DNA from 4 places in the Alcaligenes parafaecalis genome. Region 4 is predicted to be linked to each of the others. Evidence: predicted binding sites of a transcription regulator. Region 4 holds the regulator's gene; each other region holds the start of a gene.
The links. Region 4 encodes sigma-54, which starts transcription at its own class of promoters, with help from an activator protein. Its sites were predicted from a motif close to TGGCANGNAANCTGCTTT; they were not measured.

Region 1 (7,498 bases), on a different contig from region 4:
TTGTTCTGCGCGAAGGCATCAAAAATGGCGTACAGCTTCTTTTCTTTCTCAGCCTGGTATTTCCAGTACGCGTCCATTGTCAGACGGAACGGATCTTCCCACTTGGACCAATCGGTAATCTTGATGCCCTCGAACTCCTCGTAGGGGAAGGCTTCTTTGCGATCCTGGTAGCTGAATTCCCAGTCCAGATCACGAGTCAGATAGCGATATTTGTCTTTGATATTTAGTTTTTTCGTGGCCATAGTGCCCCCTTTTCTGATTTAGCTGTTCCAGTGCAACAACAAGCGGTCTTCATCCTCATCCACGTTGCCACCCAAGGTGATCAGATTCAGATGCAGCTCCTGCATGTCCCACTGTTGCCCATACTTTTCTTCTACGGTCTCGCGCTTGACCACCAACTGACCGGCGCACTCGATACGCACCATGGCGGGTTGGTAAATGACCGTAGCGTCCGGGTTGTCTTCTTCAATAGCCTCGACGATGTAGCGCGACATGTCGTTATCTTGCAGACCGATATAAACCTTGGATGTCATCAGGCTTCTCCACCCAGGCTCAAGCCTGCTTTCGTGACGCGTTTAGAAATAGTGTCCTGAACTTGCTGCCAAACCTGACCGGCCTGGTCGGCAAAGGCAGCCTGGATGTAAGGCATGAAGGCGGCTTGCACTTGGGGCATCCACTGATCCAGCCAGGTTTGCAGTTGCTGCTTGTTTTCCTCGCTTTCGGCAACGGCAATCTTGAAGACGCTATCGCTCCAGTTGGACAGGTCTTTATGGCAATCCAGCATGAACTCCAGCAACATATCCAGATCGCGGCCGCCTGCTTTGGCCAGATCCGCCACCAGGCCCTGATACACCACTTGGTGCACCACGGTGTTGATCAGCAAGGACTGCACCATCAGCAGCTCAAACCAGTCTTTCTGAATCAAGGTTTTTTCGCACAAGGCACGCAGACCTTGCCATGCCGCATCCTGCATCCAGGCTTCTTTAGCCTGGCTCAGAGAGTCGGCACTATTGCCATCAATCAGCAGACCAATACGGGAGACGTATTGCGCCATCCCTAGCGAGTCCATCCCGGCATAGAGACAGGCTTGGGTAATGGTGGTGCCATAACCGTAGGCCGAGCCGGACATGAAGTTCAGGTTGGCGGTTTGCTCGATATGACGCAAAGGCAGCAGCAGTCGGGTGACCTTGGCTTTGACGTCCTCGCTCAGGTACTGAGCCAGTTCACGCTTTTCAAAAAAGCCGTAATTGGTTTCTGCCGATTCCTGCATGCGGGCGCGGTTTTGCACGTAAGCGCCGTAGTAGAACTGGCGGGGATCACGGAACACATACCAGTCCTTCATCTGGATGGCGGTATGTGTGGGGTCGTTCAGGGTCTTGTCCGGCATCCACAAGGGGCGGTAGTGGAAGTTGGCGGTTGCCTGGGCGTCGTACGTCGCTTCCTGGTAGCGCGTGGCCGGTTTTTCACCAAAGCGGCGGGCCACGTTGGCGAAGGTTTGCCGCACAGGCTGCAAACTGGCCGTTTTAATTTCTAATGTCATCCTCTTGTTCTCCTGAATAAAGCCTATTGGGCTCCAGCCTGACGGCTGTTACCGACCAAAGTGTCATAACCAAAACGCCATTTCTCTTCGTTCTCGTCATTGATCCGCATTTGCTCATCACTCATGAGCTGGACATTGTTTTGCAGGCAAAAGTGCTCAAAGGCCGCTGGCGGCATCACCAGCTCTACAAACAAATCCGGCTGGCCAATGGCAAAGTCAAATTCCACAAAACGGGCGTTGGCGGGACTGCGTACACGTACGTACTTTGTCAAAGTGGGCAAGCTCGTGTCTGACATCGGTTCTCCTCCTGATCAAGCTGTTGCATGAGTGTCCACAGCCTGTTCATAGCAAACCGCGTGCCAACTTTAGATTTGAAGGATTTAACCCTTTAGGATTAAAGAGATAGAGGGATGAAGGTGTAGACAGAATGCGCTGTTGACCAACCAGAAGAATAGAAAATTGATCATTTGATCAAGTGCTTAGCGCTGTTTTCATCAAATGCTGAGTTAGGGTAAAGCCTTAGAAAAAAACGTTTTATCCGTCCTCTGGACACTATTGTGCTTTCCTGGAGTCACCCGAAAGACAGGCGGCATACTGGTTTTTAAAACACCCAAAACCACAATAAAAAACAACAGGATGGAGACGGCCATGGGGGCTACTGAACTCACACTGCCATTAAGTCAGGATCTGATCGACGCTATTCGCTTTGATGCGCGTGAAGGAAAAATATGGTTTGGCGAGCAGCGCATGCTCTTGCTGCACGCCAGCGGCTTTGGCCAGCTACGCAAGGAACTGATTGCCTCTTTGGGTAGCGAACGCGCCAAATACTTTCTGATGCGCTTTGGCTACCATGCGGGCATGAAGGACGCCGAGGTGTCGCAAAAAGTGCGCCCGGACCTGTCACTGAAAGAGACCTTTCTGGCAGGCCCGCAAATGCACACGATCCGCGGGATGGTCAAAGTGGTGCCCACCGCCCTGACCTTTGATCGCGATGCCGGCCAGTACTACGGTGAATTTGACTGGTTCGATTCCTATGAAGTCAGCAATCACCAGAAAGAGCATGGCCAATCCAGCGAGCCGGTCTGTTGGAGCTTGCTGGGGTATGCCAGTGGCTACACCAGCTTCTATATGGGCAAGAGCATCATCTACAAAGAAACCCAATGCGGCGCCATGGGCCACAGCCACTGCAAGATCGTGGGCAAGCCTGCCGAGGAATGGGAGGATGATGACCCCGAGATCGACCGTTTCATGCTGCCTGACCCGGTCCAGGACGAACTGTTTGCCTTGCGATGTGAGCTGGTGAAGTTGCGCGAACAGGAGTTCAAACACTCCAGCGCCAACTTCACCTTACCCAACTCCATTGGTCAGTCAGCCGCCTACCAGGCCGCCTGTCATCTGCTGGAAAAAGCCGCACAAAGCAAAGTGTCGGTGCTGCTGCTCGGGGAAACCGGTGTAGGGAAAGAAGCCTTCGCACGCGGCCTGCATGCCGCCAGCGACCGGGCTGATCACCCTTTTATTGCGGTGAACTGTGCGTCCATTCCCCCGGAGCTGATTGAATCAGAACTGTTTGGCGTGGAAAAAGGCGCTTATACCGGCGCACACAAATCCCGCCCTGGCCGCTTTGAGCGCGCCCAGTGCGGCACCATCTTTCTGGATGAAATCGTGGAGCTGTCGCCCCGATCCCAGGCCGCCCTGCTCCGGGTCTTGCAGGAACAGGAGCTGGAACGCGTAGGTGATGAGAACATTCGTCACATTGATGTGCGAGTCGTAGCAGCTACCAACGAAGACCTTGCCGAAGCCGTACAAAAAGGAAGTTTCCGTGCTGACCTGTACTACCGCCTGAATGTGTTCCCTATCCACATCCCGCCTCTGCGTGAACGCAAGGAAGACATTCCGCTACTGACCGAGTACTTCCTGAACAAGTACTCCAGCATGTACAAAAAACATGTGATGGGCGTCAGCGACCGCAGCCGCGAATTGCTGATGCAGTACGACTGGCCGGGCAATATCCGTGAGTTCGAGAACATGATCGAACGTGGTGTCATCCTGACCGAGCACAATCACGAGATCGAAACCCATCACCTGTTCCCGCAGCAAAAAAGCGCTTTGCAATATCTGAGCAGCCTGAACACCCAGGGCTATATGGCCAAGGAAACCTGTTTTACGGCAAACCAGACCCAATGCGTGGAGCATTTGCTGGAGACACCCTTCAATCTGGATGATTTGGAAGAGCAAATCATTCAATTGACGCTGAAGAAAACGAACGGGAATATTTCAGAAGCGGCACGCAGGCTAGGACTGACTCGGCCTGCTTTGGCATACAGGCTGAAGAAGGTAGCGATGCCTGCTTAATACTCAATAGCGAGCAAGTAAACCCCTCAAGGGCTTACTTGCTGTTTGCCAACACCTTGCATTGACTAAGGTACCAGTCACCGAAATCGCTGATCGCCTGCAATTGATACTGCCCGGAAGTAAACCGTGGCTGCTGAAATGCAGACTCGACCATAAAGACACGCTCCTCGTCATTGTTTGCCCATTTAAGCAAATCCTCTTTCGAGGCGCCTAATTGCCAAACCCGCATGACCTCTTGCGCATAGGGATAGTCCTGCTGACACTGAGCCAATGCCTGCTCACGAGCCGATGTAACTTGCCCCAATACTGCTGGCGAGGAAAACAGCAACAATGCCGCAGTGGGCAGCGCGATCATCCAGTTCGTTTTCATACTCCCTCCATGGTATTTTTTTTGTAATCATATCCTGAATGCAAGGTATTAACTCGGCACCAAACCCCTGGCAACCTTAGCCTGGCACTCCTGAATAACGTCCTGCAAATCGGGACCCTGACTTCGCTCGCCCTAGGCTAGCTGTCAATGGTCAACACCCAAGCGTGTTGAAAAACAGCCGTTCCTATTTCCTTAAAAGCGCGAACATTTTTGTCAAAAACAAGAAACATTTAGCTCCATTGCAGAAAATTTCACGCTAAATATTCAATAAAAACTCAAAAAAAAAGAAATTTTCCAAAAAAACAAAAATCAATAAAAATTGCCAAAAAAATAAATCCACTTCTATTTCAACAAAGCTTGTATAAAATGCATTTTTTCACCTCTACTTAAGCATAAAAATGAGCACTACATTTCACAACTATCAGTTGAAGTCCGAACTTGGTTTCATGGAAGTTATTGGCCACGTCATTATTTGGGTTTTACTAGCCATCGTCACACTGGGTCTGGCGCTGTTTGTCTTCCCTTACTACATGCAGCGCTTTATTATCAGCAAGACTTACGCCTACGACGAGCAGGGGCAGCGTGTTGGCCGCCTGGTTTGCACCATTGATCTGGCTAGCATCATTGGCAATATCCTCTTGTGGGTACTGATCAGTATCGTCACCCTGGGTATTGGTTACCTGGTTTTCACCTATAAAATCAGTGCCCACTGCATGAGCCACACCAAGATAGTTGGGATAAATAGCCTATAAAGCACACTATTTCCTGAGAAACAGGTCGCCTAAGCGTCAGTCTTTTTTCAGTCAAGTAGTTAGGAAATCTCTTCCATGCCTGGTAATTTTTTATCAGGCATTTTTTATTTCAGCCTTTAGTCAGATTCCTTATTAACGACAACAAAAAACCAAGACAATAATTCTTTATTTCACAATAATCGGCTGTCTTACTGGCTGCATTTCCTGTCATGTCAAAAAACTTCACAACAAGACAATGACATGGAAGCTATCAATGGCCCGTCTGGACATCTTCTGGCACCCTCTTCTCACACGATTTAGCCAAGTTTTCCTCGTTTTGGACCTGCCCTATCACCCCGGCTCTGGCCTGATTTCCTCCAGCAACTACAATGGGGGCTTATCTAAGGAGTCTTATGTTGGAATTTCAGCCCCGTGAACGGGCGTATTTATCTGGTATCCATGCCCTGTCGCAAGACCAGGACAACAATGAAGTGTTTGTAGGCATGACCGCTGCCGAGTCTGTTTGGTACGCGAACTACGTCCAGCAGTCATACAAAGGGGAAGTAACACGAGGCGATGAGGCCGAAGCACGTTACCTGGCCCTGCATGATCAGCACGAGCAAGCCCGCTGTGCTGTACTGGCAGCAGAATCCTTGCTGCAATCGTTCGAAACGAGCACTCAGTAAGAGTGAGTATTGCGACACACGCCAGGCCGGGCCTCTGTTTCTCTTGCCTGCCCTGTCTGACCAAACCTTGCGTAGTCGCCCATAAAAAGCCCGCCGATTTTTCAACAGGCGGGCTTTTTTTTGCGCATGGCTAAATGAACGGGCTGACAAGCTGCTCATCAAGCCCCTCTATCCGACAAGCGTACAGACGATTACAGGCGCAGTTCCTTGGACAAAAATGTTTGGACCCGTTCAGGTCGACCTGCCAGATCACCAAAAAACACTTCAGTGGCCACGTCTTCCAAGATCCTGCCCTGATCCATAAAAATCATCCGGTCTGCCACCTTGCGGGCAAAGCCCATTTCATGGGTTACGCACATCATGGTCATGCCTTCCTCAGCCAAACTAACCATGACATCCAGCACCTCATTGACCATTTCCGGATCCAGCGCCGAGGTCGGTTCATCAAACAACATGCAGACCGGGTCCATGCACAAGGCCCGCGCAATCGCCACACGCTGTTGCTGCCCACCTGACAAACTCGCTGGATAACGGTCTGCCAAGGCTTTCAAACCCACCCGATCCAGGTACAGCAAGGCCCGCTCATCCGCCTCGTCACGATCCCGGCCCAGCACTTTGCGCTGTGCCAGGGTCAAATTGGCCAGGACACTCAAGTGCGGAAACAGCTCGAAATTCTGAAACACCATCCCCACCCGACTGCGCAAATCCGGCAAGCTCGTTGCCGGATCTCCTACGGAAATACCATCCACCCAAATCGTTCCCTGCTGAAAAGGCTCCAGGCCATTAACGGTTTTCAGCAAGGTCGATTTACCTGACCCCGAAGGCCCGCACACCACAAGCACTTCCTGCTTGTCTACCTGGGCCGTGCAGTCCTTCAGCACCTGAAAGGTGCCATACCACTTGGAAACACTCTCGATACGGATCATTTGCCATCCAGTCGCATATGTTTGTCATAACGTCGAGCCACTCGATTCGCCATCAATTCCAGCGTGGCGCAAATCACGTAATAAAGTAGCCCGACAAACAAGAAGATTTCAGTGGGGTGCACCATGACCCGGTTACTGACCTGGGTGGCAACAAAAGACAGTTCAGCCACACCAATCACATAGGCCAGCGAAGTATCCTTGATCAAGGCCACCCACTGATTGATAAAAGAAGGCAGCATCACGGGCAGCGCCTGCGGCAGAATGATGGCCTTCATGATCTGTGCCGTTTTCAAACCCAAAGCCTTACCCGCCTGCCACTGTCCTGCCGGCAAACTGCCGATACCTGCAGCCACCGAATGCGCCAGATAGGCGCCACCGATGAGAGACAAGGCGCAGACAACGGTGAACAACCCTGGCACATCAACCTTGAACAAAATGGGTAGCAAAAAATACACCCAGAAGATCAACATGATGACCGGGATAGCTCGGAAGAAGCCCAGAAACACCAGCAAAGCCGTATGCGTCACACCGCGCGTCAGAACCAGGGCCACCCCAAACACCAGGCCCAAAATAGCCGACAGGCTGGCCGAGAGCACGCTTAACAAGAGTGTCAATGCAGCGCCCCCCAAAGGCCCATGAGGATAGGCGCCTATAAGGAAGTACAGCAAATTATCCTGAATAACATCGAAGTTCATTACAAGCCACCTCGAACCTGTAGCCGATGACGCTGCAACCATTGCCCACCGACCTCAACCAGCATCACCAGCAACACATACAACAAGGTGGCAATACCAAAAGACTGGAAGGTTTTGAAGGTCTCGGTCTCCACCTGACGTGAAGCATAGGACAGCTCCGCCAAACCAATCGCCATAGTCAGAGAGGTGTTTTTGATG
Region 2 (7,498 bases), on a different contig from region 4:
GCATTATTGCCATGCCGATTCCTGACTTTCTGGATGATGATCGCCTGCAGTAATTGCCTGCGTCATTTCTTTTAGCCGCCGATGCAAGGTGCTGCGATGCAGCCCCAAGGCACGCGCCGCTTGTGAAATATTCCCTTGATGCTGTTCCAGGGCCTGCTGTACGGCCGCATATTCCTGTTCTTTTAGAGTTTTTGGCTTGGGGGCGGCAGGAAAGCTTGCCTGTTTCACGATGATATTGCTGGCTTCTAGAGCCGGGGCAGGTAGTGGAGCAGGATGCTCGGCACCCAAACATGGCAGGGCAGGCAGGTCTTGCGCCAGCCAGAGTCTCCCTGGATAGTCCTGCACAATAATTTGCAGCAGCACTGATCGTAGCTGGCGGTAGTTACCCGGCCAGTCGTACTCCTGTAGTGTGAGCAGAGCCTCCGGGTGTAATTGAGGAGCGGCCTGACCCTGAGCCAGCACTGCCAGCTCTTGGGAAATATAGTCGCCCAAATCGCTGCGCTCTCGCAGGCTGGGCACCTTGCAGATGTAATCTTGCAGCCGGAAATACAGGTCGGCGCGGAAACGCCCATCGCGCACCAGAGTCTCCAAGGGTTGATGGCTGGCGCTGATTAGCTGGAAATCCAGTCTGTGCGTACGCTCCGAGCCCAGCGCTTGAACCTCGCGCTCCTGCAGAACTCGTAGCAGGCGGCTTTGCAGGCCCACCGGCATGTCGCCAATCTCATCCAGAAATAGCACACCACCATGAGCCTGACGCAATTTGCCGGCATAGCCCTGACGACGGGCCCCGGTAAAGGCACCGGCCTCATAACCAAATAGTTCGGCTTCAATCAATGTTTCGGGCAGGGCAGCGCAGTTAATGGCCACAAAAGGGCCGGACTGGGCCTTGTTACGGCGATGCAGCTCCCGCGCCATACGTTCCTTTCCCGAGCCGCTGGGGCCGCTTAGCAAAATAGACAAGCCCATTTGCATGGCTCGCAAGGCGGGCTCCAGCACATTTTCCTGTTGAGGCGAGAGTTGCGGGGTATCCGCAGTCTCGGTTTGAGTTCGCGCTTGAGTCTGAACGCTGCGGGCAGGCCCTTGAGATTTAGTTGCCGTACTCAGGTGCAGCGTTGTCGGTCTATTCGTATTCTTGGCCTGCTCCAATACTGCATTCAGATCCTGGCCTGGTAGTTCCTGCCAATCGTGTCGCAATAAATGGGCTGCCAGCTCATCGGCAGCCACAATCATGTCATCTTCCAGAACAAGACGACCGCTAAAAGCGCTATTGAGCAGGCCGGGGTCGGTGTGCAGATGCAGCAGACGACGCGTAGGTGTGCACAGCGATTCCAGCATCTGACGGCTGATCTGACGAGCGTATAGCTGTGCCAAGTCCAGCGCGTAGTGGTGCTCCAGTTCCGACGGCCCGGAAATATCCAGCACCCCAATAATCTGACCGTACGGGTCATAAATGGGGGCGGCGTGGCAGCTCAAAATCCGATTGTCTGGCAGATAGTGCTGGCTACCGTGAATCTTGATGGGCTGCGCGCAAACAAGGGCGGTACCAATTGCATTCGTACCGCGATGATTCTCCGCCCAACTGACGCCAGCTCGTAAGGCTACCTGCTCAGCCCGCTGTAAAAAATGCGGGTCGCCCGCCTGTTGCAACACCGTGCCTTGTGCGTCGCATAGTAAAACCAGACTGCGATGCGGGTGTACCAGCGCCGCCAGATCCTGCACCGCCGCAGAGGAGTGGTGCATCAAGTGGTGCTGCTGTTCCAGTAACTGTCGCAGTGCACCCTGGCTCATGTCGCGGGGTGCGGCACTTAACTCCGACTCCATCGTCTGACAGCGCTCCCAGGACTGACGCCACATGGTTTCGTTGGTTTGCGGGCAAAACGAAGGTAGAGAAGTCATGAGTGTGCTCCGGGAGGGGTGTCGCATTCTGCGACAGTGCTCGCGTTTTGCGACAGTAGCTGTCGCAGACTGCGACTGGAGGTCGTTCCATTATGGAGGCGGGCAAGCCCAGGAGCGAGTCGGGACAATCGCTACTTAGTTTGGCACGTTATTTGCTTTAGTTAAAACAGGATAAAGGCACCCCTAACCTTTCTCTGCGGTGCACGCCTTGTGACACTGAACTAAATCAATAAGGAGACATCATGAATCTGTCCGATCTCAAATCCATGGGCCTGGATCTGGAATTCCCCTTCAAGTCCCGTTACGACAACTACATTGGTGGACGTTGGGTGCCGCCGGTCGAAGGTGAGTATTTTGATAACGTCTCGCCCGTCACCGGGCAGGTGTTTTGCCAGGTAGCCCGCTCGGGTGCAGCGGATATTGACCTGGCTCTGGATGCTGCGCACAAGGTGCGACACCAGTGGGCCAATACCCCGCCTGCCGAACGCTCTGCCGTCTTGCTGCGCATTGCCGACCGCATCGAACAAAATCTGGAACGCCTGGCAGTTGCCGAAACCATCGACAACGGTAAACCCATTCGTGAAACCCGTGCGGCTGACTTGCCCCTGGCGGTCGACCATTTCCGCTACTTTGCCGGTTGCCTGCGCGCACAAGAAGGCAGCATTTCGGATGTGGACAGCACCACGGTCGCTTACCACTTCCACGAGCCTATCGGCGTCGTCGGCCAGATCATCCCCTGGAACTTCCCACTGCTGATGGCCGCCTGGAAACTGGCCCCCGCCCTGGCTGCCGGTTGCCCCATCGTCCTGAAACCCGCCGAGCAAACGCCCGCTTCCATCCTGCTGCTGATGGAAATCATCGGTGACTTGCTGCCTGCTGGCGTACTGAACGTCGTCACCGGCTACGGTAAAGAAGCAGGCCATGCCTTGGCCAACTCCAAGCGTATCGCCAAAATCGCCTTCACCGGCTCCACACCTGTCGGCCGAGAAATCCTGCACGCAGCGGCTGACCGCCTGATCCCCGCGACTGTCGAGCTGGGTGGCAAGAGCCCCAACATCTTCTTTGAAGACGTTATGCAGGCCGATGATGCTTTCTTGGACAAAGCCTTGGAAGGCTTGAGCATGTTCGCCCTGAACCAGGGAGAAGTTTGCACATGCCCATCGCGCATTTTGATTCAGGAGTCCATCTACGAACGCTTTATCGAGCGCGCCGTAGAGCGAGTCAAACGTATTCAGACCGGCAATCCGCTCAACGCCGGGACGATGGTGGGTGCGCAGGTGTCCGAGAAACAGATGGAGCGCATCCTGGGCTACATCAATATCGGTCGGGAAGAGGGCGCACAAGCCCTGACCGGTGGTGAACGCAATCGTCTGGGCCAGGGTCTGGATAATGGCTACTACATCAGCCCCACCATGCTGCTGGGTAAAAACAGCATGCGTACCTTCCAGGAAGAAATCTTCGGACCGGTGGCTGCTGTGACCACGTTCAAGGACGAAGAAGAAGCCATCGCCATCGCCAACGATACCGAGTTTGGTCTGGGTGCTGGCGTCTGGAGCCGCGACGGCTCGCGAGCCTACCGTGTAGGCCGTGGCGTTGAAGCTGGCCGCGTCTGGACCAACTGCTATCACCTGTATCCCGCTCACGCCGCTTTCGGTGGCTACAAGCAATCCGGCATCGGCCGCGAAACCCACAAGATGGCCCTCAATAACTACCAGCAAACCAAGTGCCTGCTGGTCAGCTACAGCCCGAACGCTCTGGGCTTCTTCTGATCTCTTGATCTATTCGTAGTGTTGTCAGACCTCCCCCCATGCAATATGGGGGGATGCCCTTCTTGCGCGCTTTCGATGTGTTTATCCCAGAGGGCCGCAAGGAATCTCTTCGATCATCAATAAGGAATACGCACCATGACAGTCTCGGAATTCTTTATCCCCTCGCACAATATTCTTGGCCCCGGCGCACTGGCCCAGGCCATGCCGATTGTCGGGAAAATGGGCTTCAAAAAAGCCTTGATCATTACCGATGCCGATCTGGCCAAACTAGGCATGGCCCAATTGGTAGCCGAGAAGCTGACTGCACAGGGCATCAATACCGCGATTTTTGACAAGGTGCAGCCCAATCCCACCGTAGGTAACGTCAATGCGGGGCTGGACGCCTTGAAAGCACATGGCGCAGACCTGATCGTGTCCCTGGGCGGCGGTTCGTCGCATGACTGTGCCAAAGGCGTCGCCCTGGTCGCCAGTAACGGCGGCAAGATTGCAGACTACGAAGGCGTAGATAAGTCCGCCAAGCCGCAACTGCCACTGCTGGCTATCAACACCACCGCAGGCACCGCGTCGGAAATGACACGCTTCACCATCATTACTGATGAAACCCGTCATGTAAAAATGGCAATTATCGACCGCCACATCACACCCTTCCTGTCAGTGAACGATTCCGACCTGATGGAAGGTATGCCCGCATCCTTAACCGCTGCCACCGGCATGGATGCACTGACCCATGCTGTCGAGGCTTACGTGTCCACAATCGCCACCCCCATCACCGACGCCTGTGCGGTGAAAGTGGTAGAGCTGGTCGCCAAATACCTGCCTGTTGCTGTGCGCGAGCCGCATAACAAGAAAGCTCGTGAACAAATGGCCTATGCGCAGTTTCTGGCAGGGATGGCGTTCAATAATGCGTCGCTGGGTTATGTGCATGCAATGGCGCACCAGCTAGGCGGTTTCTACGACCTGCCGCATGGCGTCTGTAATGCTCTGCTGCTGCCGCATGTGCAAGCTTTCAATATGCAGGTGGCGGGGGAACGTTTGAATGAAATCGGCAAGCTGCTATCCGATAACAATGCCGATCTGAAAGGCCTGGATGTTATCGCGGCGATTAAAAAGCTGGCGGATATTGTGGGGATTCCGAAGTCGCTGGAAGAGTTGGGTGTGAAGCGGGAGGATTTTTCGGTTCTGGCAGATAACGCGCTCAAGGATGTCTGCGGTGCGACTAATCCGATTCAGACGGATAAGAAGACGATTATGGGGATCTTTGAGGAGGCGTTTGGGGTGAGGTAACGTTAGGGAGGAAGAGTTGAAAGCTCTTCCTTTTTGGTTGTTGGATGAGGAGGCTAGTAGGATAAGTAATGACCGATTTTGACCAAGAGCGGACATTCAGCGTAGCCTGACAGAGCGCCTAGTTATACGCTACTACAAATTCAGTACTTCATATACAGTCAATCACTACAAGGTTTTTGGGAAAAATCTACTGCTAAACTCATCTACTACACTCTCAGCTCTTAAGTAGTCTCGAATTTTTTCACGAGTAGTTATGCCAGCCTCAGATATCATTTTCTCAAGGTGGGCAGCAACCTCTTCGACTAGCACCGAAAACTCTTCATTATCATTCAAAACAGCGATCACTGCGTCCCGGACTTTTTTTTGTGATTTAGGTGTTGCATCTAATATATCAGGTGTTCTCCAATTCATTCGAAATAAAGAATATAAGGCATAGAACCTATAAATAACTCGAGACCTGTCTATCTTTGCTGTACGTACCAGGAAGTCAAACTTATATAGAGCTAGAGCAGCCGCATGGTAGAGCTCAACATTATGACCTTCTGCAAATATTCGATCCGAAAATTCACTTCGAATCCCCCTGTGATCTCGCGCCGCCCGATGCGGTTGATGGAAAAACATTGCTGCAGCAGCCTTCATTAGATCCGAAGGCTTAAAGATGCGCGTACGTTCAATTGATATTTCTCGATATTGATTATCGCGTCTTTCTATAAATATTCTACTATCACTAACTTGAGAGGCGCAATATTCTTCTAAATCTTTCATAAATGGTCGCATCGCCCAAAACTGATCCTCTTTAACTTCGTTTTGTCTATTAGTGCCGACTATGATGCTGGATATAAAGTCAATATCACTACAGCCGATTAAGCGTAATGGAACTGAGATGCCCTCGGCTTTTTCTCTAATGTGAGCCAATATGTTTGTGGTTTGGCATCCATTTACAATTTGATAATCCTCAATGGTAAAGGTATCACTTTTTCGATCTATGCTTTTTGAAACTACGGTTATCCCATTGTTTTTGAAAACAAAAGAAGCATTATCGCCTGACTCTAGTTCTGCAATAATTCTTTTGTTTATTTCAGAATCTGGATTGAAATCCCTAACGTTATCGTAGAATAGTGACCTATTTATATGGCGAACCCCTTCTTGATCAGGGTCACCAAGTGATATCTCTAGGATCTCAGATGCAGAAACATACCCTATATATGCCTCGTCAACCTTCTCGTGAGTTGGCATTGTTATTGCTTTTGGGAAATTTATTTTTGCAGATGATGAGTTGGTCGCCGATCTAAAACCATTCTGAATTATTTTTGCACCTATGCATTCTATGTGGATTTCTTCAAATATATTTAACTCGGAAAATCGATCTTCGTTATCATCAAGAAGTTTTTGAATAACGTCAGAAACTTGCCCGGATCCTGTAGTGCAATAGAAGCATCTCAGTGAGGGGCTGTTTTTAGCTGCCACTTCATATATCTTGTCTTTTACTTCTATTAGGTTTTCTAATTGTGTTCCAATTATAAGTTTTTGGCTGGTAAAGAAGTCATATACCGCATCCAAAAATTTTGAAATATCACCATAATCTAATTTTCCCGATGTTTTTGACTGATAAAAACGGAATTCTGAGGTGTGATTTTTTCCAACAGATAGGATGTCTTCAGCCTCATCTACATCAGTGCAAAGCGTCCCTTGAATGGAAATGGCAACGCCATCTATGCCAAATTCATCCCCCTTTAAATGAGCTCTAAAGGGATCAATGTTTTCTCCGAGAACGCCATTTTCCAATGAAAAAATTGACATAACCTCGAAGAAATCTGACTCACTATAGGTTTCATTGGGGTTCATTTTAATAAATGTACCTAATTGAGCCTTAACAATAGGATTCATTGTCACTTCATTTCCTTTTTTTTAAATTTAATCAAAGCTAGACTGTAAAATAAAAAACCAAGGTGTCTATCGCATAACAGATTGTTAGGCGGCGCGTCCCATTATTGGAAAAACCTGTTGGCGGTTTTTTTGAAAATGCAGTCTGACAGATTCTCAACCTTATGTCTCATTGGGGTTTTGGTTTATATTTGGTCATGTAGTTAAAATCCGTACGACTGTTGAATTTTTCGAACTTCAGCTTTGGGTCAAAAGCCATCGTTCATGGCTAATTTCTGTCAATCTCTAGTGGATGTGGCAAGTGAACTATGGCAGAGAGAACGAATATATATATTAAATTCTGATAAAATTAGCTTACATTTTAGGGGTGTGAGTGGGGAAATCAGTTATTAGAGGATCGTGGAAGATCTTAAGGTTTTCGCATTAATCAGATTAATAACTCACCTCATCCCCGGCATAGCACAAGAATGCCCCCCATCCACCGGCAGACAAACCCCTGTAATAAACCCCGCTGCATCTGAAGCCAAAAACACCGCTGCATTCGCTATATCCCACGGTGTTCCCGTCCTCTTCATTGGCACCGCATTAGCCCGCTGCTCCTTGATATGTTCAATCGAATCGTACTGAGCCGCAATTTGCTGATAAACCAGTGGCGTATCAATCAC
Region 3 (7,498 bases), on a different contig from region 4:
CAGGCCGTTGGCGGCGATCTGGCCCAGTTCGGGCTTGTCCAGCAGTTCGATCAGCGGGCTGATGTTGTAGCCACCCAGCATGGTTCCCAGCAGCTCAGTGGCACGCTCGCGGCTGATCAAGGCACAGGTTTCTGTGCCCAGCGCGATGGCGGCCAGGTAAGAGGCTTTAACCTTGGCGGCGTCGTCCACACCGGCGGGGACGCGGTGCGTCAGCAGGTCGACCAGGACGGCTTCTTCACCGGCAGGTGGGTTCTTGATGAGCTCGATCAGCTCGGCGGTCTGCTGAGCCGACAAAGGCAGCGGGGGAATGCCCAGAGCGGCGCGCTCGGCAACATGTTCGCGGTAAGAGTCCAGCATAGTGCAGGTGCCTATCGGTAAATGGTTGATATGAAAATGCAATAAATCGCTTGTTGCCCCAATTGTAATTTGAAGCGGGCAGCGAAGCAATGGTCTTATATCTTATATAAGACTTACAAGAAACTGAATGTTGCTGTGTTCAGGCCAGCAAGTCGGCGTATTCAGGGTGGCGGCGGAAATAGACCACGGCGTAGCTGCAAACAGGGCGTACTTTCCACTGTTGGTTTTTTGCCGTTTCCAGCGCAAAGCGGGTCAGTTGCCCAGCAATGCCGCGGCCTTCCAGCTCGGGCGGCACGCGGGTGTGGGTGATGCTCATGATGGCATCGTCCAGTTCGTATTCGATGACACTGCGCAGGTTTTCAACGTCGCAAAAAAACAGACGCGCTTGCGGGTCGTGGTGGATCTCGGTGGTCATGGCAGGCTCCTTCAAGTGGGGTTGGAGTGCAGGGCAATCAGAATCCAAACAGCCAGCATGCAGATCATGCCCAGAAAGCAGCCGCCCCACAGTCCCATCAGGGGCCATTTGATGCCCATGGGAACATCTTCGGGCTGTACGTGCTTGAGCAGACGGTTGGCATTGCCAAACAGCGAGCTTTGGCGTTTGGGAAAGTTCAGGCGCAGAAAATAATCCAGCAGCACGCCTGCTTTCAGGGAAAAGCTGAGTTTTTCCCAGGGATACTGGTCCAGATAAGGGTGACGCAACACCTGATTGCTGCGGCGCAGATTAAAAAGTAGCAAATACGCACCGGAGACCAGACTGGTCAGGGCACAGGCGATCATCAGGGTTCCGGCCAGGGGCAGGGCATAGCGTACAAAATCAGAGAGCATGGAAGTCACCAGCAAGACGGCCCCGCCTGCGCAATGCAGCGGGGCCGTGAGTCAAATCACAGGCGAATAATAGCCCAGGATCTGTGACTTATGGGCGCTGATCCAGAGGCACAAAGCTCTGATTTTCAGGGCCAATGTAGTTGGCGGTAGGACGAATAATCTTGTTGTCCACGCGCTGCTCAATCACGTGAGCCGCCCAGCCAGCCGTACGCGCGATCACGAACAAAGGCGTGAACATGGCAGTAGGCACGCCCATGGTGTGGTAGGACACGGCCGAGAACCAGTCCAGATTGGGGAACATTTTTTTCACTTCCCACATCACGCTTTCCAGACGCTCGGCAATGTCGAACATGCGGGTGTTGCCATCGGCCACGGCCAGCTCTTTGGCTACCGATTTGATGACTTCGTTGCGTGGGTCGGAGATGGTGTAGACGGGGTGACCGAAGCCAATAATGACTTCCTTGTTTTCCACGCGCTTGCGAATGTCTTCTTCAGCCTGGTCGGGGTTCTCGTAGCGCTTCTGGATTTCAAAAGCTACTTCGTTGGCACCGCCGTGCTTGGGACCGCGCAGGGCACCGATAGCACCGGCAATGGCGGAGTAGAAGTCCGAACCCGTACCGGCGATAACGCGGCTGGTAAAGGTGGAGGCGTTGAACTCGTGCTCGGCGTACAGGTTCAGCGACACGTGCATGGCTTTCTCCCACTCGGCCGATGGCTTCTCGCCATGCAGCAGGTGCAGGAAGTGCGCGCCGATGCTGTCATCGTCAGTCTGCACATCAATCATTTCGCCGTTGTGGCTGTAGTGGTACCAGTACAGCAGGGCCGAACCCAGGCAAGCCATCAGACGGTCGGCGATGTCGCGCGCGTCGGGCAGGTTGTGGTCGTCTTTTTCAGGCAGCACGCAACCCAGAACCGACACGGCAGTGCGCATCACATCCATAGGGTGGCTGTGGGCAGGCAGGGTTTCCAGCGCGGTTTGCAGGGCCAGAGGCAGGCCGCGCAGACGCTTGAGTTTTTGCTTGTACGCGCGCAGTTCGTCGCGGTTGGGCAATTTGCCGTGAATCAGCAAATGGGCCACTTCTTCAAATTCGCAAGCCTGGGCCAGATCCAAGATGTCGTAGCCGCGGTAGTGCAAGTCATTGCCACTGCGACCGACCGTGCACAAGGCGGTATTACCTGCGACAACGCCAGACAGGGCCACCGATTTCTTGGGTTTGAAGCCAGTGCTAGGGGTGTTCTCAGTACTACTCATAAAGGTCTCCTGGTTGCTGGGCAGCCAGCACGAGGCTGGCTGCTGAATGGGGTTTTAGCCGCACGAAGGCCCTGTCAAAGGGCCGGGCGGGAGCCTGTGGCGGCTCAGGACTTCTTGTTTTTCTGGAACAGCTTGTCGAGGCTTTGCTCGTAAGCATGGTAGCCGATACGATCGTACAGTTCTTCACGAGTCTGCATCAAATCGATGACATTTTTTTGATGTCCGTCACGACGGATCGCCTGGTAGACAGTTTCGGCGGCCTTGTTCATGGCGCGGAAGGCGGACAGGGGGTAGAGCACCATGGCTACATTGGCCGAAGCCAGTTCTTCCACGGTGAACAAGGGGGTTTGACCGAACTCGGTAATGTTGGCCAGCACAGGCACATTCAGAGTTTCGGTAAAGCGACGGTAGGTGTCCAGGTCGTAGCAGGCTTCAGCAAAAATGCCGTCTGCACCTGCTTCCACGCAAGCCTGGGCACGTTCCAGAGCGGCGTCCACGCCTTCAACTGCAATCGCATCAGTACGAGCCATGATGAAAAAATCCGGGTCGGTACGAGCATCGACAGCAGCTTTCACACGGTCGGCCATTTCGCCGGTGCTGACGATCTCTTTACCGGGGCGGTGACCGCAACGCTTGGCACCGACCTGGTCTTCAATGTGGCAAGCGGCTGCGCCGAACTTGATCAGGCTTTTAATGGTACGGGCGATGTTGAAGGCCGAGGCACCAAAGCCGGTATCAATGTCCACCATCAAAGGCAGGTCGCACACATCGGTAATGCGACGAATGTCAGTCAGCACGTCGTCCAGGGTGTTGATGCCCAGATCGGGCAAACCCAGAGAGCCAGCAGCCACACCGCCGCCCGACAGGTAAATGGCACGGTAGCCGGCGCGTTGGGCCAGCAAAGCGTGGTTGGCGTTGATGGCGCCAATGATTTGCAAAGGCTGCTCTTCACGCAAGGCCTGGCGGAAACGGGCGCCTGCCGATGTCAGTTGGTTTTGGCTCATTTGGGGCTCCAGATCACAAGATAAGAAAATGTCGTCAGCGTGATGCTGCGAAGGGTTGTTTCTACTAAAGCAAATGCTGTGCCAAGTTCAGTTGTGGAGGCGATGAAATACCTGAAGCCAGACGAGGCGGGGTTTCTTCCGCGGTCTGCTGCTGTTATTTCTTTCTGTGAATACTGCGTTCTTCTGTTTTGTGTTTCAATATTGAAACGTAATTTGAAACAATGTCGCATTGTTGATGCTTGGGTGAAACCGCATGCCTTATCCTTCTTCCCCTCCTGCCCGTCTGCGTCTGGTGGCTTTTGGTCTGCATGGACTGCGTTCCCTCTTGGAAGAGTTGGTGCCGCAGTTTCGCGCCCAGGCCGAAATCCTGATCGTGGACAAAGCCTATGGCGAGGCCGTGGAAGCCGTGCAGGTTTTGCGACAAACAGGTGAAATCGACGTTCTGGTGTCCGCCGGTTCCAACGGCAGTTATTTGCGCGAACATCTGGACTTGCCGGTGGTGCTGGTGCACCCCGGTGGCTTTGACATTATGGGTAGTCTGGCCTCGGCACAGGCTGAGCGCAAAGCCGTAGTGACTTATGGAGAAATGCCGCTGGAACTGATGGAGTTCGTGCAGCGTTTTGATCTGCCTGTGGAGCTACGCAGCTATCGTAGTGAAGCCGATGCACGTAGCTGTGTTCAGGATTTGAAAGAGCTGGGTGTGGAGTGGGTGCTGGCACCCGGTTTGGTGGTGGATTTGGCGCGCGAGAACCAGATGGAAGGCGTGCTGCTGTATTCACAAGGAGCAGTGCGGCAGGCACTGGAATCCGCTATCGAACTGGCCCGCGTTGCTCGCGCCGAAGCGGCTCGTCGGGATCGCTTGAATACGATTCTGGCGCAGTTGCGTGACGGTGTGGTGTCAGTGGACAGGGACGAGCGTATTGAAACCGTTAACCCGGCGATGGAGGCCTGGTTGGGGCAACCGGCGCAAGCCATGATTGGCCGCCGCTTGGGTTCCTTGTATCCCGAGCTGGATCTGGCGGGCACGCTGCGCAGTCTGGACGTGCAACTGGATACCGTGCAACAAGTGGGCGGCCGTACCGCGATCGTTACCCGCATGCCGATTCTGGAGCAGGGGCGCTTGAGCGGGGCGGTGTTGCTGTGTCAGGACCCGGCAGCGATTCAACGACTGGACCGCAGCTTGCGCTCGCGCAGTCAGCAAGCGGCATCGCGTCATGCCCGGTACGAGCTGTCTGATCTGGTGGGGCAGAGCTCGCCCATGCGCAAGCTGCGAGCTCAGGCTCAGGCTTGTGCACAAAGCACAGCGACGACCTTGATCATTGGCGAGAGTGGTACAGGCAAGGAACTGCTGGCCCAAGGAATTCACAGTGCCAGCGCCAGACGTGCACAACCTTTTGTGGCAGTGAACTGCGCGGCGTTCCCCGACAGCCTGCTGGAAAGCGAGTTGTTCGGTTATGTGGAAGGCGCATTTACAGGTTCCAGCCGGGGCGGCAAAGTCGGGCTGGTGGAAGCGGCTCACACCGGCACCCTGTTTCTGGACGAGATCGGGGAAATGCCCTTGCCACTGCAAACCCGTTTGCTGCGGGTGCTGCAGGAAAAAGAAGTCCTGCGCATCGGGGCGATTGAGCCAACGCCCGTCGATGTGCGCGTGATTGCGGCCACTCACCGTGATCTGGCCGCGCAAGTTAAAGAAGGCGTGTTCCGTCAGGATCTGTTTTATCGCCTGAATATTCTGGTGCTGCGCTTGCCACCTTTGCGTCTGCGCACCCAGGACTTGCCGGAACTGGTGGAGCATCTCTTGGCAAAAGTGGCCCAGCGTTTGGGTGGAGCCGTTACGCTGAATTCCGATTGGCTGGCTGAACTGCTGGAACTGGGCCGTCACTACACGTGGCCCGGCAATATCCGCGAGCTGGAAAACCTGATCGAACGCTTGATGGTCTTGGGCACAGTGCAAGGTGATCAGGCCGTGGTGCTGGAAGATATTGCGCCGGAGCTGCGGGCGGTAGTGGCAGAGCCCGCCATGCCTGCGCTGCGTGATCAGCAAGAGCGCAGCGAGCAGGAGCATCTGGCCAAGGTGCTGGAAGAGTGTGGGGGTAATCGCGCCCTGGCCGCCCAGCAACTGGGGATTAGTCGCAGTACTTTGTGGCGGAAGTTGCGTAAAGGCTGATGGGCTCGTCAATACTTCTTGGGGGGCAAGCAAAGCCCATCCGCCGCCGTTTCCTTTAAGACTGGTTTTAGTGCCGATTGATTCTGCTTAAAGCTATCAAGAGCAAGCTGACCAGCAAGGAGGCCACCAGGTTATACGTCAGCCCCATGCCAAAGGCAGAGACATAGTGCTCAGCCTGACTTAGGGCAGCGCTGCCTGTGTTTCGTCCGGCATTAAACAGGAAGCCGACCACGGCAACCCCCAGGGCGGCTCCAATTTGCTGAATGCTGGAGATCACTCCCGAAGCCATGCCAGCTTGAGTCTCGTCGATAAAGCCCAGTATTAGATTCAGTAAGGGCGTCATGATCAGGCCTTGGCTGGCCCCCAGGAAAATCAAGGCAGGAATCAGGTGGGCAGGCTCCAATTGTGCGCCTGCCCAAGCCACTTGGCTGATTAGCCAGGCAAAGGAGAGGGCGTAGCCTATCGCTCCCGCCGTAATAGCCTGGGTGCCGTAGCGGGTGACAAGGCGTGGCGCGTAAAGAGAGGCAGCAATAAAGCCTACGCTGGCGGGTGCAAATATGCTGCCTGCGTGGAAAGGACTTAAGCCAAAGCCGCTTTGCAGTAATAAGGCAAAGCAGAGGAAAAAAGAGCTGGCGGTGGAGTAGACCAGCAAGACCAATAGGGCGCCCAGAGCAAAGCGGGGCTGCGTCAGCAGTTGCATATCGACCAAGGGCAAATGCCCGGTGCGTCGGCGTCTTTCCTGGTGCCGGTAAAAAACAAACAGCAAGGCAATTGAGGCCACCAGACTCGTCAGGCTGGAAAGGGGCCAGCCATGCTCCGAGCTTTGGATGATAGGGATCAGTAACAGGCTTAGGCTCAGGCTGATCAGCATGACACCCGTGCCGTCCAGTCCCTGGTTTTGAGGGCCTCGGGTTTCAGGGATATAGCGCGCCTCCGCAATCGCCAGTAGACCAATCGGGATGTTGATCAGAAAGATGTTGCGCCAACCCAGCTCAAACAGATCTGCGTGAATCAGCCAGCCTCCCAGTATCTGTCCCGCAATAGCGGCCAGACCCAGCGTCATGCCCAGCAGGCCGAAGGCGCGACGGCTGTCATCGCCGTCAAAGTTGACCCGAATGGAAGCATAGACTTGGGGAAAGAGCAGGGCGGCAGCCAGGCCCTGCAATACCCTGGCGATGATCAGCAAAAAAGCATTGGGTGCCAGGCCGCATAGGGCAGAGGCCAGCGTAAAGCCTGCCATGCCGATGATAAAGAGCTTGCGACGGCCAAATAAATCGCCCAGTCGTCCTCCCGTAATCAGCAGCACGCCAAAAGCCAGTTCGTAGCCCGCCACGATAAAGCCGATCTGGCTAAAGCTGGCGCCCAGTTGGCTCTGAATATTTGGGATAGCGACATTGACGACGAATAGATCAAAAATGGTGACGAAGCCCGCCAGAAGTAGCACGGACAGGCCCAGCCAGGGCGGGGTGTTTTGGGTGGCTGGATGTGTGTTTGGGGAATACGGCTTGGAGCTCATGATGCTTGTTTGAGGTGGAAACCCGTGTATTCTTGAACTCTTTTTAAGCAATTACAATTTAACTGTTTATGCTATTACTTAAAGCAACGGGGTCTTGAGTCATGAGAACGCTGGAACGAACGCGCCCGGATTTGGCAGCCTTCTTGCGTGCATGCCGTGAACGCCTCTTGCCGGAGGAAGTGGGTTTGCCCAGTGGAGGGCGCCGCCGTACGCCGGGGCTGCGCCGTGAGGAAGTGGCCGCTTTGGCGGGAGTGGGGCTGACCTGGTACACCTGGTTGGAGCAAGGGCGTGATATTGGAGTGTCGGCCAGCTTTCTGGATAATTTGGCGCGTGTTCTGAAACTGGATGCGGCCGAGAGGCGGCATTTGTTTTTG
Region 4 (7,498 bases):
AAGGTGGGCAATTGCGGACGGGGACTTCTGTAGCTGCCTACCTCCCGCCCCAGCAGTCACAGTCACAGTCACAGTCACAGTCTCCAGGTATCGCAACACATCTCAAGCCTGTTCAGGCTACGAATAAAACAATTTCTTGAGCCACTCCCTTACGTGCCGGGAGCCGTCACCGCTCCTTTGCCTCCCCTTGCAAAGCAAACATCGCCTGTTTTGCCAAAACCACCCCATGGGACTGGCTCCCACCGATTTGCAAAACGCGCCCCGATTTCGCTTAAAAATCCCCCTGAAACCCCGGTTTCTGTCCGATTTCGGGGAAAAATAGCACGAATCGCCTCCTTATACCCCTAAGTTTTTTAGGGTCGTTTTTATATCACAAATGCGCCTAACTGCTTGAACCACCTACAAGCAAATGCTACAAATGAAACATTAATGAGAATCATTTTTATTGCTATTTAACTTACAGACTCATGCGCATTTCTTATCTTGTTGGCCTGAGCCTGCTCAGTGCAGGCAGCAGTTGGGCACAATCTTCCGATGCTCCCCCAGTTACGTCTTTGCCCACCATTGAAGTCAAAGCCAGCGAATACATTGATTTACCGCCTGCGTACGAGGGCAATCATGTCGCCACCGGCGGGAATCTGGGTTTGCTGGGCAACCGGGATGTCATGAACACTCCGTTCAGCACCATCAACTACACCAGCGATTACATCGAAGATTTGCAAGGTCAGGAACTGCGCATTCTGATCAGCAAGAACGACCCTTCTGTACAAACGCCGGGTGCGGGTGGAACAGGCGGCAAAGACACCATGTACATACGGGGCTTCCGTGCCGGTGACGTGTCTCTAAATGGTTTGCAAGGTTTGACCAGTGGCCGCCGAGTGATGGCCATCGCAGAGCGTTTAGAAATTCTCAAAGGCCCATCGGCTGTGTTGAATGGCATGAATGCCAGCAACGATGTAGGCGGCTCCATCAATCTGGTGTCCAAACGCGCCACGGATAATCCCATTACCAACGTCACCATGTCCTACATCCAGCCCTCCCAATTCGGGACGCATCTGGATCTGGGCCGTCGCTTTGGGGAATCCAATGAGCTGGGCCTGCGCTTGAATGGCGTGTTCAAGGACGGCGAGGGCGTGGTGGACCATCGGACCAACCGCGACAAGCTGATCTCCTTAGGGGCCGACTACCGCCTGGGCGCCGTCAAGTTGTCCGCCGATCTGTACCACCTGGAAGAGTACATTTCCGGCCTGAACCGGGGTGTGCGGCTGGCCAAGGGTCTGGACAAGAACCCGCTACCCACGCCGCCCAAAGGCAACGTCTTGCTGGGTGTACCGTGGGCCGCTGGCCTGACGCGAGAAACCACGGCGCTGGTACGTGCCGACTGGGCGGCCAACGACAAGCTGGCTGTCTACGGCTCTGCCGGTTACAGCAAATCCGAAATGAGCAACTACAACACCAAGGGCAGCACTTTGCTGAACGAGGCAGGTGACCTGAAACTGGCCGCCACCCGGCGCAACAATACGGGCTATAACCTGGCCGCCAACAGCGGTCTGTTCTACAACTTTGATACCGGCTCCGTGCACCACACCATCAGCGCCGGGGTGGACTGGAACCGCAAGAGCTCGCGTAGCGACAACACCTCCATCAAGGGCTGGTCCGAAACCATCAATATCTACGACCCGGACTACCCGGCGCGCCCTTATGTCCCGATGAATGGGCTAAGTGCGCCTAACGTCAGCTATTTATATAGTGCAGCCCTGGCCGACACGCTGTCCTTTGCGGACGGCAAGTATCAGCTCACTTTGGGCCTGCGCCAGCAATGGGTCAGCACCAGGGATAAAAGTGGCAAGAGCGATAACTACAGCAAGAATGCCCTGACACCCACCATTGCTGGTGTCTGGCAGTTGCGTGACGATTGGATGCTGTACGCCAACTACGCCGAAGGCCTGACCCAGGGCATGATTGTGGGCGACGACTACGCCAATGAAGGCCAGATCTTCGCACCACAAAAAACACGTCAATACGAAATCGGGATGAAGTACGACAGCGGGGATTACGCCCTGACGGCGGCCCTGTTCGATATCACCCAACCCAATAGCTATGAAAGCAATGAGCGCTTTAATGGCAAACCCAATTTGAGCTATGACGGCCGCCAGCGCAACCGGGGTGTGGAAGTGCAGGTATTTGGGCAGATCGCTGAAAACTGGCGTCTGACAGGCGGTATCGCCTACCTGGACCCCAAGATTCGCAAAGCCAGCAACCCGGATACGGAAGGACGCAATGCGGTGGGCCTGTCCCGCTGGGTCGCCAAGGCCGGGATTGAGTGGGATACGCCTTTTGTTCAAGGCCTGACCCTGAATGCCAATCTGCACACTCAATCCAAGCAATATGCAGACGCCAGCAATAGTTACTACATGCCAGGCGTGACCACGTACGACCTGGGCATGCGCTACAAGACCCGCTTTGCCGGTAAGGAAGTGACCTTGCGCGCCAGCCTGGAAAACGTGGGCAATAAAGCCTACTGGGTGGTGCCCTTGAGCAACGGCCAAGGCTCGCCGCGCACCTTCCTGGCCTCGGCCACCATGAAATTCTAAGTAGACCAGCGATACCTCTATCATCCAGTTCTCCGTCTGGCTGGCAGGGTCTAACTCCGCTTTTGCAGGGCCTGTTCATGCGTGTATGCAGGCCCTGTTTTTTTTATTGTTTTAAAGCTCTTGCCAGCCAAGACGGTGAGCCGCCGGGCCCACCAAACATCTTTGAGCTGCTATGACATGTAGTTCCTAAACCCCGGCTGCCGCCCGCATCTTGCGTTGTGATGCAGGTGCCAAGCCTTCCGCTTCCCGGTATTTAGCGACTGTGCGGCGTGCCAAGGTCAGGCCCTGAGCCTGCAAAAGATCGGTAATCTGCTGATCCGACAAGGGCTTGGTAGGCGACTCATCACGAATCATCTGGGTAATCTGCGCCCGCACCGAAGCGGCGGACATATCGGCCTTGCCATCGGAGCTAGCCAAGGCCACGGTAAAGAACTGTTTAAGCTCCATCACGCCATGCGGCGTCTGCATGTATTTCTGCCGTGTCGCGCGAGAAATCGTGGATTCATGCAGGTCCAGCTCCGCAGCCAGATCGGCCAGTTGCATCGGTTTCAGGGCCGACACACCTTGCGTGAAGAAATCCTGCTGCATCTGCACAATGGCCTGGGCCACCCGCAAAATCGTCACGAAGCGACTATTCACACTACGCAATAAGCCCGTGGCTTTTTGACGCTCGGCCAGCAAGGCGGGGTGCGTTTCAATCTCATAATCGTGCAGGTTCACCAACTGCAAGCGCGGTACCGCCAAAGGATTCAGGGCAGCCTGCCAACGATCCTTGCCACGAGTCAGCAGTACGTCCGGCACCACATAGGCCGAGACATTCTGCGTCCAGGCGCGCCCCGGCTTCGGGTCCAACTTCAATACCAGGTGATGAGCCCGCTCCACCAGCTCAGCCGAATACTGGCCCGCGCTGCGTTGGCGCAACTGGCTGGGCGAGGCCAGAATGCTGACATGTTCACGCACCAGATAACGGGCGCAATCCAGCAAGGACGGCTCCAACTGCTCCGCCTGCTGCTGCAACTGCAAGCTCAGGCATTCAGACAAATCCCGTGCACCCACCCCTGCGGGCTCCAGGGACTGCACCTGCGCCAGCGCACAGCGCAAATCACTTTCATCAACATCCAGTTCCTCGGGCAGGCAGGCCAGGACCTCATCCAAAGACACGGGCAGGTAGCCGTTATCGTCCAACTCATCGATCAATAATTGCGCCAAGGCCCGGTCACGGTCGCTCAAACGCAACAGTCCCAACTGCTCGCTTAAATAAGCGGCCAGGTCCTGGGCAATGGCTGATTCGGGGGTCCAGTCCGGGTCGTCCGAGTCACCCTGATGCTTGGGAAACTCCAGGCTCGCCCACGAGGATTCCGCCTCGCCCGAAGCGGCTTCGGGCAATGGCTCGGCGGCGACATCCGTCTGCACGTCCAGACGTTCCAGCAAGGGGTTATCCAGCAAAGCCTGAGCCAATTCCTGCTCCAGCTCGGCCCCCGATAGCTGCAACACTTTAATAGACTGTTGCAATTGCGGCGTCAAAACCAGCGTTTGCTGCTGGCGTAAATCTAGTGACTGACGCGTAAGCATAGGTACAATCGTTTCCATGAAAACTGACAACGCCCAGACACCCACCGCCAACGATAGTCAGGCTCTTCGCAGCACGCTGTTCAAGCTGTGCGCCACGGCCACTATTATCTGCACCGTAGTCACTATCGTGGTAGCCATTATCTGGTGGGACCTGCTCAACCGTCTCATCAGCTTTGGGCGTGGCCTGGATTACTCCGGCCTGCAGGCCTTGAGCATTCAAAACCTGGCACTGATCAAGCAATACAACCCGTTTTTCTGGTGGACGGTAGTGGGCGTCATAACCCTCATTATTGCCTATCTTTTGCATGGCTTCGTACAAGCGATCATGCGACGCAACCAGCAACGCATTATCGACGAGACAACCGTGGCCCAACTGGCCCGATCGCTCAGTCGTCCAGCCCGTGAAGTGATTTTATGGTCCTGGCCTGACCAGCGCAGTCCGTTGACTGTGGGCGATTTACAACGAGCCTATGGCGAATTGCGTGCGGGCCGCTTTGGCAAAATGGAACTGGCCGAGCAGCAAAGCCGCCTGTTACAAGCCGACTACGAACGCCACGAGCCACAGACCTAAGGCTTGCCTTCCTGTTTTTTTTATGTTTGACTAACGGTCATGACTCACGCACGCCAATCCTCCTACGCCTGCCAAGGTTTCAGCCCAGCCGCTGAAGCAGCCTTGTCGCGTTCCGTGCGTGAAGGCCGTTCTTCGGCCCCTGCCTCCAGCCTATCCCAACTGCTACTACTAGCGTCCGGTTGCCGGGCCTAGTGTCCTGTGGCAGTTCGGCAGCCAATACTCAGCCACATCTACGTCATTTGTGCCGCCACCGGCCTACGTAAATGCTGCAATCGCTGGTGACGGCAAGAAGTAATCAACACTTTTTGTCCGACAGGTATCCCCATGGCAATGCTGAAAAACCCCTCTCAAAAGTATCGTCCTTTTGTCGCCTTTGATCGCGACTTCGCTGAACGCACCTGGCCTTCCAAGCGCATCACCAAAGCGCCCATCTGGATGAGCACAGACTTGCGCGACGGCAACCAGTCCCTGATCGAGCCCATGAACGTGGCTCGCAAACTGCGCTTTTTCGAGCAACTCGTCAAAATCGGTTTCAAGGAAATCGAGGTCGGTTTCCCTTCCGCATCGCAGACCGACTTCGATTTCGTTCGCAAGCTGATTGAAGAAAACCGTATCCCTGAAGACGTCACCATCATCGTCCTGACGCAATCGCGTGAAGACCTGATCAAGCGCACGGCCGAAGCCGCTGCGGGTGCCAAGCGCGCCATCATTCACTTGTACAACGCATGTGCACCGGCCTTTCGCAAGATCGTCTTTAACTTGAGCAAAGACGAGATCAAGGAAATTGCCCTGACCGGTACTCGCCTGATCAAAAGCGAAGTGGCCAAGTACCCGCAAACCCAATGGGGCTACGAGTACTCGCCCGAAGTGTTCAGCACCACCGAGCCTGAATTTGCGCTGGATGTGTGTAACGCTGTGGTGAAAGCCTGGGCACCTGCCGCCGACGAGCGCGTCATCCTGAACTTGCCCGCGACCATTGAGGCCACCACGCCCAATATGTATGCCGACCAGATCGAGTGGATGCACAACAATCTGGACCAGCGCAGCAACGTGACCTTGAGCGTGCACCCGCACAACGACCGTGGCACTGCCGTGGCTGCTGCTGAACTGGCCGTGATGGCTGGTGCAGACCGTATCGAAGGCTGCTTGTTCGGTAGCGGCGAGCGCACCGGTAACGTCTGCCTGGTGACCTTGGCCTTGAACTTGTACACCCAGGGCGTGAACCCTGAGCTGGACTTCTCGGACATTGACGAAGTGCGTCGCACTGCCGAGTACTGCAACCAGTTGCCCGTTCACCCACGCCACCCTTACGCAGGTGATCTGGTCTTTACCGCCTTCTCCGGCTCCCATCAGGACGCCATCAAAAAAGGCTTGTCCCAGCAAAAAGCGGATGAGCTCTGGGAAGTGCCTTACTTGCCTATCGACCCGGCCGATCTGGGCCGCAGCTACGATGCAGTTATCCGCGTCAACAGCCAGTCGGGCAAGGGCGGGGTTTCCTACTTGCTGGAACAAGAACACGGTCTGGTCTTGCCACGCCGCATGCAAATCGAATTCAGCCGCGCCATTCAACGCGTGACCGACTCTTCCGGCAAGGAAGTGACGCCTGCCGACGTTTACGGTATTTTCGAGTCCGAATACCTGAACTGCAAAAAGCACTACAAGCTGCTCAAGCACAACATCATCAGCCAGCCTCACGCCGACAGCGGTCAGCAATTCACGATTGAAGTGGATGTGGAGCACGACGGCCAGGTTCGCACCTTGAAGGGTTCGGGCGAAGGCGCGATCTCTGCCTTTGTGAATGCCTTGGATCTGTCCATCAAGATCATGGACTACAACGAGCACGCCATTGGTTCCGGTGCCGAAACCCGCGCCGCTGCTTACGTGGAAATGCGTATCGGTGACAGCCCCTCGGGCTTTGGTGTGGGCATCCACGCCGACATCGTGACTTCCTCCTTCCTGGCGATCTTGAGCGCGGTTAACCGCCACACTATCGCCCAGCAAGAAGCTGAAACCACAACGGCTTAATACCGTCTTCATACCGCGACTTGGGTGGTGATCCCACCCAAGCGCCCGCCCGGCTCACACTAGCCGCGCCTGACCCGCTTTCGCAGCCCGACTTATCGTCGCTCTGCCCGCAACCCGCCCACAAGGCGGGTTTTTCGTGGATGCAGCACGGCGGCTCGTCTCAATAACGGGCAAACCCAGCAAAGAAACGAAACCGGCATCGACATAGGCACGAACATCCACCTTGGCTTGACTGCCTTAACCGCAATCTACTTGAATACGACTGAAGTCTTTGGCACGCAATTTATCGTCTTCGATAAAGGCCATGAGACGAGCACCATCCTGCCAGCACCAATGCAGTTTTTCGTGCGACTGCACGGTCAGCAAGGAGCGCCAGCGAGACTGGCTCGGATGCTCCGCCTGATTGGGCGTAGGGTCGTAGGCCAGACTGTCCCAGGAAGGGCGGCCCAACAGGTAGTCGCCAGACAGATCACCGTTTTCTTCCAGTTCGTCGAACCAATCGTAGAGTTCCTCAAACGGGACTGGCCAATCCTGACGCAGTTCCTCATGACGCGGAATGTCGATACAGTTCTCAAACTGCAGCGCCCAGCTACGCGTACTCCAGCGGTGAGGCGCCTGGATTTCCTGAAGATCGCTGATATCTGGCCAGTAGTAAGCCTTGAGATAGTCCTCATCACGCCAGAAAATGGCGTCATCTTCATCGAAACCGTAGAACAGCGACAGTAGACCGCTGCTT

Region 1: OSH09_RS02675 (phenol hydroxylase subunit) is a predicted target of sigma-54. The motif match lies at 1,885-1,902, and genes of this name have one in related genera.
Region 2: exaC (acetaldehyde dehydrogenase ExaC) is a predicted target of sigma-54. The motif match lies at 2,038-2,055, and genes of this name have one in related genera.
Region 3: prpB (methylisocitrate lyase) is a predicted target of sigma-54. The motif match lies at 3,508-3,525, and genes of this name have one in related genera.

What each region holds. Positions count from the first base shown of each region.
Region 1 is NZ_JAPKNA010000001.1:571,478-578,975, reverse strand. It holds gene OSH09_RS02690 (aromatic/alkene/methane monooxygenase hydroxylase/oxygenase subunit alpha) at 1-242, opposite strand, end outside; gene OSH09_RS02685 (MmoB/DmpM family protein) at 261-533, opposite strand; gene OSH09_RS02680 (aromatic/alkene monooxygenase hydroxylase subunit beta) at 533-1,540, opposite strand; gene OSH09_RS02675 (phenol hydroxylase subunit) at 1,564-1,836, opposite strand; gene OSH09_RS02670 (sigma-54-dependent Fis family transcriptional regulator) at 2,189-3,892, shown strand; gene OSH09_RS02665 (hypothetical protein) at 3,927-4,262, opposite strand; gene OSH09_RS02660 (DUF6693 family protein) at 4,661-5,014, shown strand; gene OSH09_RS02655 (hypothetical protein) at 5,407-5,679, shown strand; gene OSH09_RS02650 (amino acid ABC transporter ATP-binding protein) at 5,871-6,605, opposite strand; gene OSH09_RS02645 (amino acid ABC transporter permease) at 6,602-7,300, opposite strand; gene OSH09_RS02640 (amino acid ABC transporter permease) at 7,300-7,498, opposite strand, start outside.
Region 2 is NZ_JAPKNA010000003.1:361,341-368,838, forward strand. It holds gene OSH09_RS12185 (DUF1178 family protein) at 1-53, shown strand, start outside; gene OSH09_RS12190 (sigma-54-dependent Fis family transcriptional regulator) at 4-1,896, opposite strand; gene exaC (acetaldehyde dehydrogenase ExaC) at 2,139-3,665, shown strand; gene OSH09_RS12200 (iron-containing alcohol dehydrogenase) at 3,801-4,949, shown strand; gene OSH09_RS12205 (AIPR family protein) at 5,115-6,836, opposite strand; gene OSH09_RS12210 (SDR family NAD(P)-dependent oxidoreductase) at 7,274-7,498, opposite strand, start outside.
Region 3 is NZ_JAPKNA010000003.1:387,545-395,042, forward strand. It holds gene acnB (bifunctional aconitate hydratase 2/2-methylisocitrate dehydratase) at 1-357, opposite strand, end outside; gene OSH09_RS12285 (GNAT family N-acetyltransferase) at 497-772, opposite strand; gene OSH09_RS12290 (hypothetical protein) at 784-1,185, opposite strand; gene prpC (bifunctional 2-methylcitrate synthase/citrate synthase) at 1,274-2,437, opposite strand; gene prpB (methylisocitrate lyase) at 2,542-3,441, opposite strand; gene prpR (propionate catabolism operon regulatory protein PrpR) at 3,695-5,608, shown strand; gene OSH09_RS12310 (MFS transporter) at 5,676-7,124, opposite strand; gene OSH09_RS12315 (helix-turn-helix transcriptional regulator) at 7,226-7,498, shown strand, end outside.
Region 4 is NZ_JAPKNA010000005.1:103,528-111,025, forward strand. It holds gene OSH09_RS15365 (TonB-dependent receptor) at 468-2,594, shown strand; gene rpoN (RNA polymerase factor sigma-54) at 2,781-4,166, opposite strand; gene OSH09_RS15375 (hypothetical protein) at 4,183-4,737, shown strand; gene OSH09_RS15380 (hypothetical protein) at 4,777-4,929, shown strand; gene leuA (2-isopropylmalate synthase) at 5,068-6,762, shown strand; gene OSH09_RS15390 (YwqG family protein) at 7,000-7,498, opposite strand, start outside.